3 regions of the Desulfosediminicola sp. genome follow, and region 3 is predicted to be linked to each of the others. Evidence: riboswitches for the same ligand, from Rfam matches in the RefSeq annotation. Region 3 holds a riboswitch; each other region holds the start of a gene.

Region 1 (4,217 bases), on a different contig from region 3:
TCCAGAGCCATGAAGCCCAGAACTTCATCGACCTTCTTCTTGATCTCTTTAGTATTTATGCCCTGCTGAACAAGCCCGAAAGCGATCTCTTTTTCCACACTTGTTTCAAATATTTGATGATCAGGGTTTTGAAAAACAAAGCCGATCGAACGTGCTATCTCAGCGCGACTAAACTTCTCGAGGGATTTCTTCTGATAGCTGACGGTACCTTTTTGTGGTTCAAGTAACCTGTTGAGGTGCATTGCAAGGGTTGTTTTACCGCTGCCGTTGTGTCCGACCAGTGCAAGAAAGTCCCGTTGCCTGATTTCCATGCTGATGTTTTTCAGTACTGGTGTTTCAGGGCGATATGCAAAAGAGAGATTGTCAACAGTCAGGACCGTCGGAGCTTCGTTGCTCGAAAGAACTGGTGGCAGCGTGCAAGGTACGGAACACTCTCCTATGCTATCGGCTTCTTTCAGCTCACCATCCTTTAGGAAGAGCACCTCATCTACCAGGGGATGACTTGTGGGAAGCTGCTGGTCCACAATGACGAGAGTAAGACCCTCTTCACGTTTAAGCGTGAGCAGCAAATCATAGAGATTTCTGCGGCCTGCAGGATCTAATTCTGAAGATGGCTCGTCGAGAATCAGCACCTGAGGCTTCATCAGCAGTACACCGGCGATAGCCAAACGCTGCTTTTCTCCTCCTGACAGCTGGTATGTTTCTCTGCCCTCATAACCTTCGAGCCCAACTGCCCGAAGAACAGAGGGGAAATCTGAAACGATTGTCTCTTTGGCGATCAGGAGATTGCGAGGACCAAAGATCAGATCTTCATAAACAGTACGGCCAACAATCTGGACCTCCGGATCCTGAAGAACAAAGCCAATGTGCCTGGAGAGAGTTTGGATTCTGTATTTGGTTACATCAATCCCGGCTATTTCAAGCTGACCGCTAAAATCCCCTTCAACAGCCTGTGGAATCAGGCCTTTGAGACAATAGCAGAGAGTTGTCTTGCCAGAACCTGATTCACCTCTTACAAGGGTGCATGTGGCGGGTGGAAGCTGAAAGCTTACATCGTTTAAGGCCGGGACGTCCCCTGTCCTGTATTGAAAAGATACCTTGGAAACAGATATTGCCGGGCCAAGATCTCTTCGTATTGCCTTGCCTTGTTCAGTCATGACAAATGTTGGGAATACATCAAATCAGTTTGCCCTTTTTCAAGCTTTTATACGCAATTGCGGCGACTAATATATTGAACAGAGATCCTGCAATGAGAAATGGCATAATTCCAAGAGCAGCACCCACACCACCTATAAAGACCATGGTGAAAGCGGAAACCACCCCGTTGAGGACAACACCGGTTAAGACTGCTGGCCAGAGCCCAAGTTTTTGTTTGATAAAACGGACAAGTATCGCCCAAAGTGCCATCTGTAATCCGATGAAAAGGTGGAGAGGTAACCCTAAGGGAAACCCGACAACTCCAGCTGTGAGCAGATGTCCGATAAAAATGACAGCAGTACCTTCAACATACCCGAAAGCCAATGCACAGAAATAGCCGGGGGCTGAATCAAGGCCGATCGTGCCCACCGGGCTTGGAATTTTAATCATCGCTCCAACTGCACTGAGAGCAACAAAGATCGCAATGTATGCAGCACGTTTTACCAGGCGCACATCATTCTTAAGGTCTGGGGCGGTAATATCTTGCATAGCAAACTCCTTAATCAGATTTCATGATGAGTTGACCAACGGGATAAATTTCGAAATGATTCAAGTCTTCTATAGATTCACGGCTAGAAAAAAGAACGCAGGTTGAAGGACCTGCTGATTTTTCAAGGTCCAGTTTGCAACCTTGGGCGGCATCGAAAATAGTTCCAGACTGTCTTGCCAGTAATTCAGCTTCTGCCCTGATGCCCCTTGAGCCAACGGGAAGGATATCATGAATCAGTGGATGTGGTCTCAGTTGCGCCACGGTGCCGCTGTGTATGATATCCATGCAGCCTGAAATAATGACTTCTCCTCCTAGTCTGGGTACTCCAAGACAGAAAATTTTGTCAGCTGCTTCTGATTGGGCAATCTTGAGGTTACTTGCCTTGCAGGTCCCTGTGGCACCAATTCCAAGACCCGTCTGCCGCGTCTCAAAGTTTTTCTCGGTGCTCACGGCAAGCTTTACATCAGGATGACCACTCATCTGCAGTTCCTTTTTGATACCCCGCAATATTTCGTCTCCAGTCGGGCTGGGTTCCGCACAGATAGAGACTGTCATAGCAACAGGTGAGGCCCCCACGGCTACAAGCTCCATGAGGACTGTTCGAGCTGTCAGGCGGCCAACAATTTCCGGCGGAGCGTTAACGAGATCCAGCTCCTTGCTGCCAACCGATCCACAGGAGTCGCAGGCAATAACCAGGGAAATACCGGATCCTATATCGATAACTTCTACATCTCGTCCTCTGTATCCCATTGACAACCACCATATTGTAAAAACAAAAAAAGCTCATAGCTGTTACCCCATGAAGGGTATAACAACCATGAGCTTTACCATTGATCATGATGCATGCGTGAATCTGACAGGCAGGCTTCCTGACTCGGTTTCATCGAACAATTGCGCCTTCCCGTAAAATACAGTGGCTTAATGCAGTGTTCTCAACCTTACAGTGGCGGGACCGTTCAGGTTTTTCACCTGATTTCCTTTTATCCGTCTTCGTTTGTCATTGCGAAGACAGCACCTGTAGCATGTATATTAAAGAAATATCAAATATTTTTGTGATGAAAAGTCAACCGTTTTTCCGGTTTCCCTTGCCCACCAAGTCGATTCTGCAGGTCAGTGAAAAGCCCGAACAGTGGAGTTGACATCATAGAAGAGCCAAAGCCTATGCTGCCGTGAACTGTTGCTGCAAAGAAGAATATCGCTGCTGCCGGCAGAAACAACTTCCAATTTACCTTCCATTGGCTATCGCCTCGCGTACACAATCTTTTCACAATTGGTTACAGCCACCTTAATGCCCAGGCAGCGTTGACCTGGAAATGGTGCTGTAACTAGTCGATTTTATAAAGGTTGATGTAGGGTTTTTTTATTGCTGGCAGGTGTCTGATGAAAGATGTCTGGGGGAGTGAAAGCGGCGCCATTGCAGATGGTCCTCCCGATTGCGGTGGATAAAAAATGCTCTATCTTTTAGATTGGTTCTACCTCAGGTAACATTTGATTTTGGAGTTTGCATTATGAAAAAGATAGCTAGCAGTATTGTGATTGTTCTGATGATGGTTGTTTTTATATGCCCATCATCAGTTTTCGCGAATGGGAGAGGCCCTCACCATAAACCGCATAAGGTGTATAAAAATCATAAACCGGTTCAGTTGCCCAACTATAAGGGGAAAAAACACTACAACCATAAACCCGCTCATCTGCCCAGGTATCATGCGAGAAACTATCGCAAGGCACCGCCTCGGTACTACCATCATCCTCGATCCTACCATAGGAATCATCTACCTTCGGTAGCAGCTTTTGCCATGATTGCAGGTGTATCCTATGCGATCATCGACAATATGTATTATCGCCAGCAGGGAGATACGTACATCTATATGGAGCAGCCGCCGGCCTATCGCTAGCGTTCAGGGATGTATAGCTTGTATGCAGAGCCGCAAAGTGAAGAATTCATTCACTTTGCGGCTTTTTTTATGCGTTTTCCTTTTTCTTTAGCAGCAGATTGACAACTGCAAAGGTCGAGGTGGTGATAATCAGCAGAAAGGACACCGCATTGATGATTGGAGTGGAGCCGTCACGTACCTGCAGGTAGAGATTAATCGGCAAAGTTGTCTCTGAACCGACCAGAAACAGGGTGGTATTAAAATTCTCAAAGCTCATCAGAAAGGCCACCGCGCCGCTGCCAATGAGGGCCGGGCGAAGATAGGGCAGGGTGATATGGCGGATCACCTCCAGCCGGGTTGCTCCCAGGTTGAGAGCCGCTTCTTCCAGGCTTCGGTCAAACTTTCTCAGCCGGGCAGAGACAACCAGCAGCACAAAGGTGGTAATGAAGGAAAATTGCCCAAGCACCACCAGCCAGAAGCCGGGACGAAAGAGGGGGATATCTATACCAAAGGTGTCTTCGAAATAGATGCCAAGGCTGTTGGCGGTCAGCAGTATTGAGATACCCAGAATAACCCCGGGAATGACCAGCGGGGTCAATGCCAGAAACCATAGCCCGCGTTTTCCCGGGAATTCTTCATGTTCAAAGAGAAAGGAA
Region 2 (4,217 bases), on a different contig from region 3:
ACAGCCTCGAACATGTCTGCCCTGGTAGGGCCGTAACTGCCAATAAGCTGATTTTCTTTATAATGTAGTAGGTTCAGGAGGTTTGTGTCCAACTCCTCATTTTTCTTGAGGCCGGAGAAAAAACCAAGTTTGCCGCCTTTTTTCAACTTGGTGATGCAAAGTGCGCAGGCGATCGGGCTGTCACAACAGTTGATGGCCAGATCAAAATCGCTATCCACGGTATCTTTCACCACGGCAATTTGGTGGGTGGAGGTGAATGGTGTCGTTTTCGCTATCTTCTCTTCACTTTGTTCGATAACAGTAACCATGCAACCCCGGACCTGGCAGGCCAGGGCGGTGAGGAGTCCTACGGTTCCACCGCCATAAATAATGACACGTTCCCGGCCTGAGATGTTGAGCGTTGCCAGGCAATGGAGAACACAGGCGATGGGTTCGGTAAAGACCAACAGTCTGGGATCTTGTATGCCTTCTGCCGGTATGAGTGAACGGTTGGGAACATCAAGCCAACTGCTGAACCCCCCGTCAGAGTGAAACCCGATGATTTTCATCTCTTCACAGAGGTTATCTCGTCCGTTGAGGCAATAGCTGCATTTCCAACAGGCCTGGCCCGGCCAGATGGTAAACAACTCACCGCTGCTTTCATTGATCGCCGCCACTTCATGACCGAGTACTCTCGGCAGTTTCAGATCGCGATGACCACTTTTCCACATCTTGGCATCTGTGCGACAGATGGCGCAATAGAGCACCTTGAGCCGGATGTGGCCCTCAGTCGGTTGGTCAAGCTGCTTGGGGTTGACGCTTGTCGAGGAAAGCTGTTGTATCGCGGTGAGTTGAATTCGCTGTTGCATGTCAGGGAGTGTATTCGGTTTCGGTAATGGTTAGCTGCATAATCCTGGCATCCGGATAACCATTTTCATGTAGCTGTTTCAGGTTCTCTACAACCAGCTGATACTGCTCAGGGGGATAGACACTGGCTTTGCTCATCTTGCAGATTTCAATGTTCTCCTGCCTGAAGCGGAAGTAGCGGTCGGCTTCTTTAAGGACCAATAGCTTCATCAGTTGAGAACCTCGCTTTTCAGTTTCTCAAGACGGGAAAGGCTGGCCTCCCGGTCACTGCTTTGGGCTCGTACCCACTCATGCAAAAGCTGAAGAGCCTTGCCGCTGGTAAGGATGGCATCGGCCATTTTGACACCCTCTTTCATGGTGGTACAGAGGCCACGCAGGTGGAAAATACAGGCGCTGTTTAAGAGGATTGCGTCGCGTTTCGCCCCGTTTATCTGACCGGCAAGCAGCGCGAGCATCTGTTTTGCTGCTTCCTGACGATCTGTCTCGGGAGCAAGTTCTTCAGGCTGATGTTGTATCAGGCCACAATCCTCTGGGGTGAAACTGAATTCTGTGAGCGTACCTCCATGCAGACGGACTCCGTAGGTAGTGCCGCAGACGGACGCCTCGTCCATCCCCTTATCACTTCCCTCAATTGAGCCGTACATGACCATTGCGTCAAGATAGCCGATGGAGTCCATCACCCTGGCGACAGGCATCAGTAATTCACGGGAGTAGACACCGCGCACTCCATATCTGGGCAGGGCGGGATTAGCCAGGGAGGCTGCGATATTTAATGGTGAACCGAAGCGAATCTGTGAGAGTATTCTCCCCAATGCCAGGGGGTGAACCTGCGGGCTCATACCGTTAAACAGGCCAAGCCCTGTGGTCTCGATGGAGTTAGCGACAATATCGACACTGCATTCGACATCGACCCCGAGACTTTCAGCAATGTCCACTGTTCCGCAGGTGGAGGAAATGGCCCGGGCGCCGTGACGGGCAACCTTTACGCCACCGGCAGCGGCGATAATTGAGGCGGCAGTGGAGATATTGAAAGTCTTAAAACTGTCCATGCCGGTACCGCAATTGTCAACGACCTCGTCAGCACAACGCAGGTGAGTTTTAGTGGTGTCGAGGTCGTAAATCGCTCGCCATCCACCGGCAACCTCGGGAGCGGATTCACCTTTGGAGGTGAGGGCTGCGAGAAAGGCGCCCTGCTGCATCTCGGTTACCTCGTTGTTGAGTACCATGCAGAAGGCTTCATAGGATTGAGCTTCGCTCAGGTCGGTCTTGTTAATAAGCTGACTGATGAGTCCCCCGAATTTCTGGTTGTTATCAATGTCCATGAGATTTTGTCCGGCTGAAGGTTGTAAAAAAATACTGACCGAGGTGTGATGCAGCCCGGGACAGCTCTGCAGTATCAGCCTGGCAGGGATGAGAGGAGGGACCTCATAGCGGATTCTGGCAAAGCAGGTGGGTCCTCTCTCTGTATCTCCTGCAAGCCCTGCCGCTGCATTAAAAAAAAAATGCCTCGGCGGGATCTGTCAGGCAATACAGAGAACTCCAGTGGAACTCTGAAGGCGACATGAACATATCGCCTGCGGGCAGGCTTTCTGACTTACGGATTAACCTGTTGCGGCCACCTTCCCAGAGCATAAGCTCCAGTGATCAGCCGAATAGTTCAGGGCATGGACATTGACCGGTAACTGGTGAAAAAAACGGTTCGTTGCCCAGCCGCAGCAGACTCCGCTTACAGCAATGACTGGCTTGTGCCGGATTTGCACCGGCTTTCCTATTATCCCCGGTGCCTGACTGGTAATCAGGCCCGGACGCACCCGCTAGCTTTCTATATACCTGTGCCTGGCAGTGCTGGCAACAAGATATCTTTTGGGGATTGTTGCAAAAGAGCATCTCCGTGCGCTATGGTGCGTTTTTTAAAGCAAGGGGCAGGGGAATTTTTTTACAGGAGGGTTGACGATGTCTCTGGATGACTACTCAGATGAGTTTATCATAATGGCGTACAGCTATGATCGTTATGGTGTGATGGAAGCGCCTGACGGTTTCGGCACCAGGACCGGGGATTGTGGTGATACTGTAGAATTTTATCTTTTGGTGGAGAACGAGCGTGTCGAGGGGCTCACTTTTCAAATAAACGGCTGTCTGAATACATTTGCCTGCGCCAATACTATCAGCTATCTGGCAGAGGGGTGCCAGTTAAGTGAATGCTGGGAGATTACGCCGGAAAAAATTATTGAGTACCTGAAAACACTTCCAGCTGACCATCATCATTGTGCAGAACTGGCTGTCGGCGCCTTTTATCACAGCTTGAATGATTATACCGGTAAAAGACGGCAATAAGGGTCGCGGCAGGAGCGATAGAAATACGGCAGCCAGTCCTCTCAGATGGGAATGTGTTCTTTTTTTTAATGGTGACGAATGACTTCAGTTAGCGAACGACCATTACCGGGATGTCGCAGCGGGATAGTACCCGATGGGTGACACTGCCCAGAAAAAGACCCTCAATGTCACTCAGTCCCCTTGAGCCCATGACTATCAGATCACATCCTTCGTTATTGGCAATTTTGCAAATCTCATCACCGGGGTGAAAGGCAGAGCTGATGACTTCGTTATAGGTAATTCTGTGATCGTTGAGGTAGTTGCGATACGGTTTGAGAACGGTATCCGCCTCTTCCTTCTGGGCGTTAATAGCTTCTTCGCGTGGTTTACCGGTGATAATGGCAGGAATAAGCCCGGTAATGTACACCAGCACGATTTCGGCCTCCATTGCCGTGGCTAGGGCGATGGCATGCTCTTTGGCAGTTCGGGATGTTTTGGAACCATCGACGGGGAGCAGGATCTTGGTGAATTTTTTCATTGCGGGGCCTCCTTGGTGATAGGACCGTTGCGGTACGGTTGCTGCCTGAAGTGGGGAGCCGGTCGTGCAAACAGCTGGAACCGGATGCAGATCGTGAGCAGCATCATGAACTGTGCTCATTCTTTTCTTTTATTGTATTGGAGGGGGGGAGAGGATGTCAAACCCCAGAAGGGGCTGCAGCCGGGAGGAAAGAATGTGCAATAATCGGCAGGTACAAAATATTCTGTTTTGTACCTGCCGATTATCTGACCCTGGTTAGAAGTTCTTGCCAGGGTGGGCAAATCGTGTGGTGCTTCAATTAGTTTTTGAAGCTGTGGATGGGGGCCGGAATACGGCCGCCCCAACCGATGAATCGGGAAGACTTACCGGTATTGCGCAACTCCATGATCGGGCTGGCTCCAAACAGGCCGCCGAAGCTGACATGATCACCAGCTTCCATGCCGGGGACAGGGATGAGGCGGGCTGCGGTGGTCTTGTTGTTGATCATGCCGAGTGCCATTTCATCGGCGATAATGGCGGA
Region 3 (4,217 bases):
CATCGCAACATGGTCACCATCATCGAGATAATGTGCCCCGATGAAGTTCTCTGCCCCCTGCATCGACTGAACTGTGAAGTCAGTGACCTCGCCATTCAGGGCATCCCAGACCACACCGTCTCTCACCATGACCAATTGCTGGCTCTTCAGATTCTGGATGATATTTTTAAGAAAACTATCTCGTTGCAGATGATACACCGCTGCCGCAGCACCAATTTTTTTCCCCTGTCGCATCACCGGAAGATGATAGCTTATGAGCACCTCGCCCTTTTCCAGAATATCTACAATACCGAAGCTGCCGGGAGGTTTAGTAAAAACTTTTTTAAAGGGTACAGCACAGTAGTTTTCCTCAAAGGCCCTGTAGGTATTGCCGTCATTGTCCTGAACAACAAAATGAAGATCATTATCATATGAGTAGACTTCACGCAGATACTCATCCAGCTGTTTGGTGGCTCCAAGCATCAGGGTTACGCGCACAGTATTATCAAGCGACAGAGCTTTTAAACGGGTCTTGACCCTGTTGAGGCGATTATCGACAGCCAGCCCTGCCTTGCCTGACTCTGCAGCAACCCGGTCTTCGAACTCTCTGGTGAGACTTTTTGCAAAGCTGAAATACAGAATCCCGTAGACAGCAATAATAGAGACGATTACCAGACCGATAATTGTCAATGTGACCAGGGTTGAGGCTTTTCTGGAGCCCAATCCAGAGGCTTGCAATTCTCGTATCACTTTCTGAATACCTCGTCCGCCGCCAGCAGGATATCTGAAGGAATTTCCAAACCAAGTGATTCAGCCCGTTGAAGGTTGAAGACCAGCGCCACTCTTGGTGCATCTTCGATGGGCAGCGTACCGGCTTCCGCGCCGCTCAGAATTCTCGCAACTTTCTCCCCCGCAAGCTGGCCCATGGCAAAAAAATCGACGGTCGCACCACCATACAGTCCCTGCTTGATGAAGGCATAATTCAAGCCTATGGCAGGCTTTGTAGAATGGGATATATAATAACTGATAATTTCCTCTGCAGTATAGGTCTCTCCGGAACTATCGTGGAGTAACAGTGTGCCCAGGTATATGGCGCCAATCTCCGGGTCATCGTTTGCCTGGGCAATAATTTCCTGAAACTCTTCCCAGGAATGAACTTTTGTTCTGGCCACCTTGTCGACCACATTTGACACCGACTGTTGCCCAGGCAAGGACAACTCAAGATCAACCTGCCGGGAAATAGCCTTACCTGTCGGCGAAAGGTCCTCCAACACCAGAATCTTGTTATATTCATGCATGATCGACATCACTCGCACCGCTTCAAAGAAATGAAGCTTTTCATACACACCGGTAATCCTGCCACCGGGGTTTTCGCGGCTACTCATAAAGGTATATTGGGAGTTATATTCTTCCGGCTGAGCGTTCATCCCGCTGAAGACAAAGGTCTGGTTTTTCATCCCAGATGAAAGAGCAATGGTTTTAAACGCGTTATCATCAAGGGTAAGGACAACATCAGGCTGATATTGCTCTATTTCCTGAATAGCCAGTATTGCCTGCTGTTGAATAAGAGCGGGGCTATTATTGGTGCGCTTGGTATCCATATAATAGGTGCGCACAGCCAGATTCTCATCAACAATCCAGCCTGATCTGGCCAGGCCTGCTATCGCACCGTCATGCTGGGGCTGACCGCAGAGGTGCCCTGCTTCATAACTGTGAACGATGAAGAGTTTCTTTATCGCCGGAGAAGATGCTGAGAGTTGAGCGCTCCCCTCGTGCGGCAAAAGAAGTACCAGCACCCAGAGGGAACACACCAAACTTTTATTTGCAACTTTTCTTAATTCTGACAACACTTTACGTTCATGCACAGATACCATAACGCTCTACTCATTTAAATAAAAGAGAAGCCTACCTACACGAAACCATTGCCACATCAGACTGATGTCGCTGTTTTTATAGACGAACAGAAGCTGAATGTAAACTACTCCCCAGCAGGCAACAACAGAAAAATAGTCCCTTTCCCCTTATCGTCACCAGCTGACGACACTCTACCAATCAACTGAAAACACAACTTTTTCTAAAAAAAATGACATTACCGTTTTCCAATATCCCAACTGAGTCTATACAAAAGATGTCGTAAACTTCTGAATAGTTCAATTAATCCTTTAACATATCAGGCAATGAACCGGCTTGACTATTTTTTGTATATACACTATTTCTGCAAGGCGAATTGGCCTTTTTCCTGATTCATAAATATTGGAATCAAGGGCTTAGCAACAAACACAACAAATGCTTGCTGGTGATCTTTAAATGATCCGGGTATCTGATCAACCATTGATCGATTCCCGCAGGGAATCCGGTGTAATTCCGGAACGGACCCGCCGCTGTGAGTGAGGACGAACACCGCATATACCACTGTACTGTAATTTCAGGTTGAAATCGGATAAACGGTACGGGAAGGTGCGGTAAGTAGGGTGATCCACGAGTCAGAATATCTGCCAACCAAGCCTATTGTTCTCGGAGAGATGGTAAATCCCCGGGCTGACACTTGTCGGTTCGGGGATTTTTCTATCTCCCTCCGGCACCAGATTGGCAACAGCATCGCGGCGTCTGATAACAGTATTGAGCGTCGCCCTCGGTTGCCGGGAGGGAGTATGAGCAGCTATTCGATATTTCTGGTTCTTTTTGGAGCCTACATTTTTTTCCTCATCGCCACGGGTTACTACTTTAACCGGAGGCAAAAAACCGTGAGGGATTTTCTATTGGCCGGCAAGAGCGCCGGAACGTTCTCCATTGGTTTTTCCGCAGCCGCATCCTGGCTGACCGCCGGAGCCATGCTGGCGGTTATCGGCTTTTTTATCCTTCTTGGCATGGGCTCTGTCTGGGGATTTGTGGCCCCAAATATTATCGCACTCCTGATTATCGCTCTTCTGGTCAAAAAGATCAGATCAATCCCAGCCATGACCCAGCCCGAACTGCTGGAAATCCGCTATGGTTCATTTATCCGCACTCCTGTGGCTATGATCATCATCGTGGTAATGATCCTCTTTGCCGTGGCCGACATCAAGGGCTTTGCCATGGTGCTGCAAATCTTTTATGGCATATCCAACCTGCAGGCTGCATTGATAGTAGGATTATCCGTCGCGGTCTATGTTACTCTGGGTGGCCTGTCTGCGGTCATTGCCTCCGATACTGTGCAATTTCTCTGCCTGTCATTCTTCGTGCTGATTTTCTCGGTCCTGGTCATGGGCAATGGCGCTGAAACCAGCAGCCAGGCGATATCTACCATGGTTACAACCACAGGTGCGGACTGGTGGAACCCACTCTCAATCGGTTTGCCTATGGTACTCATCTTTAGCGTTGCCATCATCCCCGGCTGGATAACTGAACAAGACCCCTGGCAGAAAGTATGGGCAGCAAGAGACTCCCGGTCAGCACGCAACGGCATGCTCTTCGGCTCTTTATTGGTCACTCTTGTTTTCGGAGGCTGTGCCTTCATAGCTCTGGGCCTGAGAAACATCTATCCTGATATTGCCGCGGCCGGCTTTCCCATGGGAATGGCCCAGGCAGAGCCTGCTCTTTTGCATTTCATCGTCAGTCAGAACTATTCAGATATTATCGTGGCCCTCTGCGCTGTAGCGCTTGCTGCTGCTGCCATGTCCTGCGCCGACACTTTTGCTGCGTCTGGTGCCTCATGCGTGGCCCGTGATATATATCAACGACTCTTCCATCCCGCAGCATCGATGAGTGAAATGATGCTGGTCAACAGGCTGAGTGTGCTCCTTATCATCGCCTGCGCCACCATTGGCTCTTTTCTGATTGACTCGATTATCGACGCCATCCATATCGCCACCTTCATAGCCAGTGCCTCGTATTTTTTCGCGTTGATGGGAGGTATGTACTGGAAAGGAGGAACCGCAGCAGGAGCGGGGGCTTCCATGTGTACCGGCTTTTTAAGTCAGTGCGCTTTTGTAGCCTATGATCTGTTCAACACCCTGCCCGGCGCGCCACCCGCACTTGAGGCTGTGCATCCAATCCTGATGGGACATGGCGTTATAGTCGCCATGGCTGTCAGTGGGCTCGTTTATTTTAGCGTATCTCTCGTTACCGCTCCTTCGCCGACATTCAGGCTGGCACCATTTTTTGCCGATGAGGGTAAAGTATTGGCAGCAGCAGCACCTCAAAACAATTTCCCTGAGCCGGTCTTCCCCCGTGAAATGACTATTACTGAACGCATCGAA

Evidence for each region. A riboswitch is a leader RNA that binds a small molecule or an ion and turns the genes downstream of it on or off. The one in region 3 is predicted to bind cobalamin.
Region 1: another riboswitch for cobalamin. It lies ahead of ACN5NT_RS07715 (AIR synthase related protein); the one in region 3 lies ahead of ACN5NT_RS19980 (sodium:solute symporter family protein).
Region 2: another riboswitch for cobalamin. It lies ahead of trpD (anthranilate phosphoribosyltransferase); the one in region 3 lies ahead of ACN5NT_RS19980 (sodium:solute symporter family protein).

The regions. Positions count from the first base shown of each region.
Region 1 covers NZ_JBLXGE010000003.1:507,028-511,244, reverse strand. The annotation lists gene ACN5NT_RS07725 (ABC transporter ATP-binding protein) at 1-1,157, opposite strand, end outside; gene ACN5NT_RS07720 (ECF transporter S component) at 1,177-1,686, opposite strand; gene ACN5NT_RS07715 (AIR synthase related protein) at 1,697-2,437, opposite strand; cobalamin riboswitch at 2,529-2,721, opposite strand; gene ACN5NT_RS07710 (hypothetical protein) at 3,196-3,582, shown strand; gene ACN5NT_RS07705 (ABC transporter permease) at 3,650-4,217, opposite strand, start outside.
Region 2 covers NZ_JBLXGE010000002.1:171,126-175,342, reverse strand. The annotation lists gene cobT (nicotinate-nucleotide--dimethylbenzimidazole phosphoribosyltransferase) at 1-848, opposite strand, end outside; gene ACN5NT_RS03680 (hypothetical protein) at 850-1,056, opposite strand; gene trpD (anthranilate phosphoribosyltransferase) at 1,056-2,168, opposite strand; cobalamin riboswitch at 2,408-2,676, opposite strand; gene ACN5NT_RS03670 (iron-sulfur cluster assembly scaffold protein) at 2,800-3,180, shown strand; gene ACN5NT_RS03665 (universal stress protein) at 3,269-3,697, opposite strand; gene ACN5NT_RS03660 (PFL family protein) at 3,996-4,217, opposite strand, start outside.
Region 3 covers NZ_JBLXGE010000014.1:101,757-105,973, forward strand. The annotation lists gene ACN5NT_RS19970 (ATP-binding protein) at 1-729, opposite strand, end outside; gene ACN5NT_RS19975 (ABC transporter substrate-binding protein) at 726-1,853, opposite strand; cobalamin riboswitch at 2,277-2,494, shown strand; gene ACN5NT_RS19980 (sodium:solute symporter family protein) at 2,631-4,217, shown strand, end outside.